3 regions of the Pseudoalteromonas sp. PSi26 genome follow, and region 2 is predicted to be linked to each of the others. Evidence: predicted binding sites of a transcription regulator. Region 2 holds the regulator's gene; each other region holds the start of a gene.

Region 1 (2,273 bases), on a different contig from region 2:
ACACACCTGACTCTATATGATGTGTATAAGGGAACTGATCAAATATCGCAAAGCGCTTGACGTTATGAGTACGCGTTAAATGATCTAGATCGCGTTCCAGTGTGTCAGGGTTGCACGATATGTAAATAATATTTTCGTAATTGGCCACTAAATCACAGGTCAATTCATCCATACCAGCGCGTGGCGGGTCGACTAAGATAGTTTGGCAATTGTAACTTTTTAAATCAATGCCATCTAGACGAGAAAAAGTACGTTCTCCATTCATCGCTTGAGTAAACTCTTCACTCGACATACGTATAATATCTAAGTTCTCTACGTTATTTTTAGCAATATTATATTGAGCAGAGTGAACAGACGATTTAGATATTTCAGTTGCGAGTACTTTATTAAAAGACCCCGCTAGCGCAATAGAAAAATTACCATTACCGCAATAAAGCTCTAGTAAATCATTTTTAAGTGGTTTACATAAATCTTGTGCCCACTCAAGCATGCTTATATTTACTTTCGCATTAGGTTGCGTAAAGCTATTCTCTACTTGTTGGTAAACTAGTTCTTGGCCATTTACAGTTAATCGCTCTGTTACAAAGTCATCACCTAGCACTTCTTTCTGCTTACGTGCTCGGCCAATAAAATCTATTTTATATTTTTCACTCAGTTTTGCCTTTAGTAACTTAATTTCACGTAGCCATTCATCATCAAGCGGCTTGTGATAAAGCAAGCTCACTAAAATTTCACCACTGAGTGTAGACAGGTAATCTATTTGAAATAGCTTTCGGCGTAAAACCTCGCATGGTTTAAGGTTTTCAATCATCACCTGCATGATTTCACCAACAAGCGGTGCCGCAGGGTCAAACTTATCAACGCGTATTTTTTCTTTAGTTTGCTGATCAAACATTATATGAAACAGATCGTCTCCATCATGCCATACTCTAAATTCGGCACGTTGGCGGTAGTTAATTGGCTCCGAGCTAAATACTTCTAGCTGCTCCACACCAAAACGTTGAAACTGTGAAGTTATACGCTGTTCTTTTTCACTTAACTGCGCTTGGTACTGTGTGGTATCTATTTTAATAACTGCCATTCGCGTTACTACCTTATCTAAGATCTGTTTATCGGCGCTATTGTAGGGAGCGGTTCGCATTTGTCTAGTTTTGGCTAGAATAAATGATGTTTTTTTGCACGGTTTACTTTAGTTTTTTATGCCCTGGCCGATAATAAACTACGCATGCTCAGGAGACGATTCATGAAAATAGGCAATTATGGCTTTATACCAAGCCAGAACATAAACAAATTCAACAACAAAGCTGACGTACAACAACCTACCATCGCGTCTCCGCAAGACAGCTATCAGCAACGAGGTAAAGAATTAGCTGCTAAAGTTTTAGGTGATAAAATGGCAGAGCAGCTTGGTTTGCCAGTTCAAGAAAAAAAAGCAGATAAGCCCCTTTTTGATTTTGAAGAAATTGTTAAAAATGTACTCGACTTTGTCACCGGCGCCGTTAATAAAGCAAAAGCTGATGGTGCCGATGACGATAAATTAAAAGGTATGCTAAGTGATGCCCGTAAGGGGGTTCAAATAGGTATTGATGACGCTGTTGATGAGTTAAAAGAATCCGGCGTTCTGAACGATGAAACCCAAGAGGGAATCAACAAATCAAAAGAAGGCATTTTCAATGGCCTTGATAAGTTTGAAGATAATTTGTTTAACCCAATGCCCGCTAGTGTGGGGGTAACTCAAGCACAATACGCAAGTTTAAGTAATAATGCTCAGTACAGTTTCACAACCGCAGAAGGTGATGAAGTAACAATAAGTTTTGCCGATGCGTTTAAATCTCAGTCTGCTAGTAGTTATCAGCGTGGTGAGGGAGGGGAGGCATTCGTAAGTGAATCATCACAATCGAGAGAGCTTTCATTTTCAATGTCAGTTAACGGCGACCTTAATGATAAAGAGCAAGAAGCAATTAATGAATTAATGGAAAACCTACAAAACGTAAGTAAGACCTTTTTTAGCGGCGATTTAGAGCAGGCATTCGAAGAAGCGCAAGAGCTTAGTTTAGGCAATGAACAACTTGTTGCATTTTCAATGGATTTACGCCAAACCAAAACAGTTGCTGCAATAAAGGGTTACGAAGAAAATAAACCGGCTCCAGAAAAAGTAATTGCAGATAAAGTAGCGCCTTTTAATGATGACCTCCGAGAGGCATTTTCTAAAGCAACCGAGCTAGGTATTCAAAATCAATTATCAGGTATTATGCAGTGGCTTAATGAAGATC
Region 2 (2,273 bases):
GCACAGTAGGGATGTATGATTAACACAGTATTAGATCAAGCAAGTGGCCTGCGCAAAATGAGTCAAAACAATAACAACGGCGTAAAAGTTATCGCTGTCACTGGCGGTAAAGGTGGAGTAGGAAAAACAAATGTTTCTCTTAATACCGCAATTGCATTAGGCCAGCAAGGTAACAGAGTATTGGTTCTTGATGCCGATTTAGGCTTAGCAAACTGTGACGTTATGCTAGGACTACGTGTTGAACGTAACTTATCACATGTTTTATCTGGTGAATGCGAACTTGATGAAATTTTAGTTGAAGGCCCCGCAGGTATTAAAATTGTACCCGCAACGTCGGGCTCTCAAAGCATGGTTGAATTGTCGCCTTCAGAGCATGCGGGACTCATCAGAGCTTTTAGCGAATTAAATACAGAATTTGATATTTTAATTGTCGATACAGCCGCAGGTATTTCTGACATGGTGCTGAGTTTTTCCCGCGCAGCACAAGATGTCATGGTTGTTGTATGCGACGAGCCTACATCAATAACAGATGCCTACGCGCTGATAAAAGTATTGAGCCGTGAGCATGGTGTATATAAATTTAAAATTGTTGCAAATATGGTCCGCAGCATGCGTGAAGGGCAAGAGTTATTTGCAAAACTTTCCAAAGTAACCGATCGCTTTTTAGATGTATCAATGGACTTGGTTGCAACGGTTCCCTACGACGAAAATATGCGTAAGGCAACACGCCGTCAAAAAGTTATTGTAGAACTTTTTCCAAATTCGCCTGCGGCACTTGCGTTTCAAGCGCTAGCAACAAAAGCAGTTAAATGGCCAATACCCAACCAACCATCAGGTCATTTGGAGTTTTTCATAGAGAAACTAGTTAACGGCTAATTATGACAACATTGGTGAATAAAGTTATGGGATATCAATCAGCACAAAATTTAAATGTGATTGTTGAAAAACATGCATCACTTGTCAAAAAAGTGGCATGTCACCTTATAGCGCGTTTACCTGCCAGCGTTCAGTTGGACGATTTAATACAATCAGGCATGATAGGCCTGATTGAAGCATCTAAGAGCTTTGATGCAACCAAAGGGGCTAGCTTTGAAACTTTTGCGGGGATTCGTATTCGTGGAGCAATGCTTGATGAGATGCGACGTGGCGATTGGGCACCCCGCTCAGTGCATCGTAAAAGCCGTTTGGTGGCCGAAACAATTGCTTTTTTAGAAAAAAGCTTAAACCGTGAGCCGACAGATATAGAAGTTGCTGAAAAACTTGAAATTTCGTTAAATGAGTACCATCATATCCTAAACGATGTAAATGCAAGTAAAGTACTAGGTATTGAAGACCTGGGTGTTGATGAAGATGTCATCAGTCCAGTGGACCAAGATTTAGCGCTAGACAAACCGTTTAATAACGTTAAAGATGAGCGGTTTAATGAATCTTTATTAGGTGCAATAAAATCTTTACCAGAACGTGATGCAATGGTGCTGTCTTTGTACTATAACGATGAAATGAATTTAAAAGAAATAGGGCATATACTCGATGTAAGTGAATCGCGTGTAAGTCAAATACATGGTCAGGCGATGATTAAGCTTAAAGCTAAAATCAATGACTGGATAAACTAGTAGTAAGTAAACAAGGTTAAGACCTCACTGGGGGATGTTTTGGATAAAAACATGAAAATTCTGGTTGTTGACGATTTTTCAACAATGAGACGTATTATTAAAAATCTGTTGCGTGACTTAGGTTTCACTAATGTTCAAGAAGCAGACGATGGGTCAACCGCTTTGCCAATGCTACAAAATCAAGTATTTGATTTTGTTGTTACCGATTGGAATATGCCAGGAATGCAGGGCATAGACCTACTTAGAGCAATACGTGCGGATGATAAGCTTAAACACATTCCGGTATTGATGGTAACGGCTGAAGCTAAAAAAGAACAAATTATAGCGGCAGCACAGGCAGGTGTTAATGGTTATATTGTTAAGCCATTTACTGCTGGAACACTCAAAACTAAATTAGAAAAAGTATTTGAACGTTTAGGCTAATGATAGGGGGAGAGGCTTATGTCAGCACTTGCTGCGCCTCAAATAACTTTAGAACAAGCTCGTCAGCTCGTTGTTTATCTAGAAAACGGTGAGCAAGACAAAGCCAATCAGTTAATTTTAGATACTGCTTCTAAGGAGCAATCTGAAATATTTGCTGAAGTTGGAAAGTTAACCCGTCAATTGCATGAGGCTTTAAAAAGCTTCGAGCTAGACACTCGCTTAACTGACTTAACTACC
Region 3 (2,273 bases), on a different contig from region 2:
CGATGGTATTATATTCCCGGTCGCTGATATAAAAGTTGGCAGAAATGATGATTGCCCTTGTGGCAGCGCAAAAAAATACAAGAAATGCCATAGCGCATAACCCCCTCTTTTTAAGTGAAGTACATTGTTTACTTCACTCAATGGTCAATTAAATACACACATTTAATGCGTAGCTTCGGAAATATATTAAAAACAATCCCCTCTACAACCATTTAGGTTTAGTACTAACTTTATTAATTAAGTGGCTAATATTGAAGAAAAAAATAGTATTAATAACAATTCAACAGTTAAAGACCTAGAACGATGTTAAATACGTTGAGCTAGCTCAAAAGAAAAAGCCTGAAGGTAATCTATAGGCATAAAAAATGGGCCATTGGCCCATTTAAATAATTTGATATGCACAAACGCTATTTATTACTCGTCGTTATCAAGGTCTAGCTGTTGGCGCTGTGCAGGTTTTGCCAATATTTCTAAGTAAAAAGACATCAATTCTTGCTTTTCAATATCGCTAATACAGTTGCTGATTTCAGCTACATGAACCACTTGCGCATCTTCAGCCGTTTTACCAAACTTACAGTCAAATGCCCAATAATCTGCATCTTCTGGTAGAGTTTTGTTGCGCTCTCTTTTCAAATATTTTTTCACTTCATGCTTTGCAGCATCAACCATACGAGGGTATTTGATTTTCTCGTGATTTAGCGTGAATGTTTTCTTCATTACGTTCCTAATTACCTTGGTTTAATGATAACGGCATTCATGTCATACCATTTGTAGCCATTATAGCAATTGCATTTAATTTTTGGATGCTTTTTTTACATTAAATCAAATTTTAGTCAATTGGGATTTGGTGCAGTCGTAAAATTTAATCAGTGATGGATAGTGTAACTAGACACTATTTGATGGAATCATAAATTATGCCATCGTCAAATGTAATGGTTCACGCTGATTTACGTCTGTTAGAACGTCATAAAAGCCTGCGACATCCATTTTTGGATTATCTATTTCTATTTCGTCTTTTTGTAAACGCCTGCGCACAGCAAGTTCACAATTATCTATAATGGGTAGGGGTATGTGGTTTACATCATCTCTAATTGAAAAGGGCTCAGGGTTTAAACACTGATTTAACTTTATATCGGCCATGCCTTTATTTTCACCAACCAAAGACAAACGCTGTGCATTAAACTGCCCAATTAGCATATTAAATTCACTGGGTGCTAATGGCTGCTTTGGTCCTGCTCCTAATTGCTCTCTTAACTGCGCTTCTTGAGTTGTGTTATCTTCAATTCCACTTTTAGGTAAATGAAATTGACTAAAATCTAAAGCATCTTGTGAAAGCATTGCTAACAGCAATGAAAATTCACCACGGCGGTCTGCATGTACACTTTGGTTTAACCGAGTACTTAATTGCTGCTCTGTGATTAACAAATCATCGATTTGCATAGACTTTAGCCGATTGGAATGAGTAATGAATATTTATCGGCTTTATTTAAATTTTCTTTAGCTTTTTTCTTTACTTAAAGGCACATTTTGCTATTATCAGCACCGTTGCATTGGAGGGGTTCCCGAGCGGCCAAAGGGATCAGACTGTAAATCTGACGGCTCAGCCTTCGCTGGTTCGAATCCAGCTCCCTCCACCACTTTTCTTACCGCTAAGTTAAGTGGGGCCAAATGTAACAAAAATAGTGTGGAGGGGTTCCCGAGCGGCCAAAGGGATCAGACTGTAAATCTGACGGCTCAGCCTTCGCTGGTTCGAATCCAGCTCCCTCCACCACTTCTATTCCTATATTCCTATATTCCTATATTCCTATATTCCTATATTCCTATATTCCTATATTCCTATATTCCTATATTCCTATATTCCTATATTCAAAATAGCTTAAAACACCCACTGTAAACTCATGCCGTTTGTTTTTAACCAATTGGATGAAGCTTTATAGTCTGGATAAAAAATCTCTACTCTGTCCCAAAATTGCTTACTGTGATTTAAATACCTTAAATGAGCAAGCTCATGCACTATTACATAATCAATAATTCTATGAGGTGCTCCTATTAAATGTAAATTAAACGACAATTCTCGCTTACTGTTACAACTGCCCCAACGACGCTTGTAAACAGCTAACGTTAATTTTTGCGGCAACGCCTCTTCCATTTTTTCACAATAAAAAGCAATACGCATTTCCACATAAGCCGCTAACTTTTCTTCTAAATAGCGTTTAATTAAACCCTCATATTTATTTTTATAATTTTTTACACGACTAGAGTGTGTAATAAAT

The links. The regulator FliA, encoded in region 2, starts transcription of late flagellar genes. The targets are predictions, from matches to a motif close to CTAAAGNTNNNNNNNNNNNNGCCGATA.
Region 1: a site for FliA is predicted at 1,188-1,214, ahead of ACFI34_RS18125 (DUF5610 domain-containing protein). Genes of this name have one in related genera too.
Region 3: a site for FliA is predicted at 1,475-1,501, ahead of ACFI34_RS06845 (VC2046/SO_2500 family protein). Genes of this name have one in related genera too.

The regions. Positions count from the first base shown of each region.
Region 1 is NZ_JBHNYT010000024.1:1,751-4,023, reverse strand. Features, by position in the region: gene trmA (tRNA (uridine(54)-C5)-methyltransferase TrmA) at 1-1,081, opposite strand, end outside; gene ACFI34_RS18125 (DUF5610 domain-containing protein) at 1,244-2,273, shown strand, end outside.
Region 2 is NZ_JBHNYT010000002.1:305,862-308,134, forward strand. Features, by position in the region: gene flhF (flagellar biosynthesis protein FlhF) at 1-23, shown strand, start outside; gene ACFI34_RS03455 (MinD/ParA family ATP-binding protein) at 16-876, shown strand; gene ACFI34_RS03460 (RNA polymerase sigma factor FliA) at 903-1,613, shown strand; gene cheY (chemotaxis response regulator CheY) at 1,653-2,036, shown strand; gene ACFI34_RS03470 (protein phosphatase CheZ) at 2,055-2,273, shown strand, end outside.
Region 3 is NZ_JBHNYT010000005.1:55,939-58,211, reverse strand. Features, by position in the region: gene ACFI34_RS06855 (YchJ family protein) at 1-100, shown strand, start outside; gene ACFI34_RS06850 (DUF6172 family protein) at 415-717, opposite strand; gene ACFI34_RS06845 (VC2046/SO_2500 family protein) at 913-1,440, opposite strand; tRNA gene ACFI34_RS06840 (tRNA-Tyr) at 1,553-1,637, shown strand; tRNA gene ACFI34_RS06835 (tRNA-Tyr) at 1,687-1,771, shown strand; gene ACFI34_RS06830 (M48 family metallopeptidase) at 1,877-2,273, opposite strand, start outside.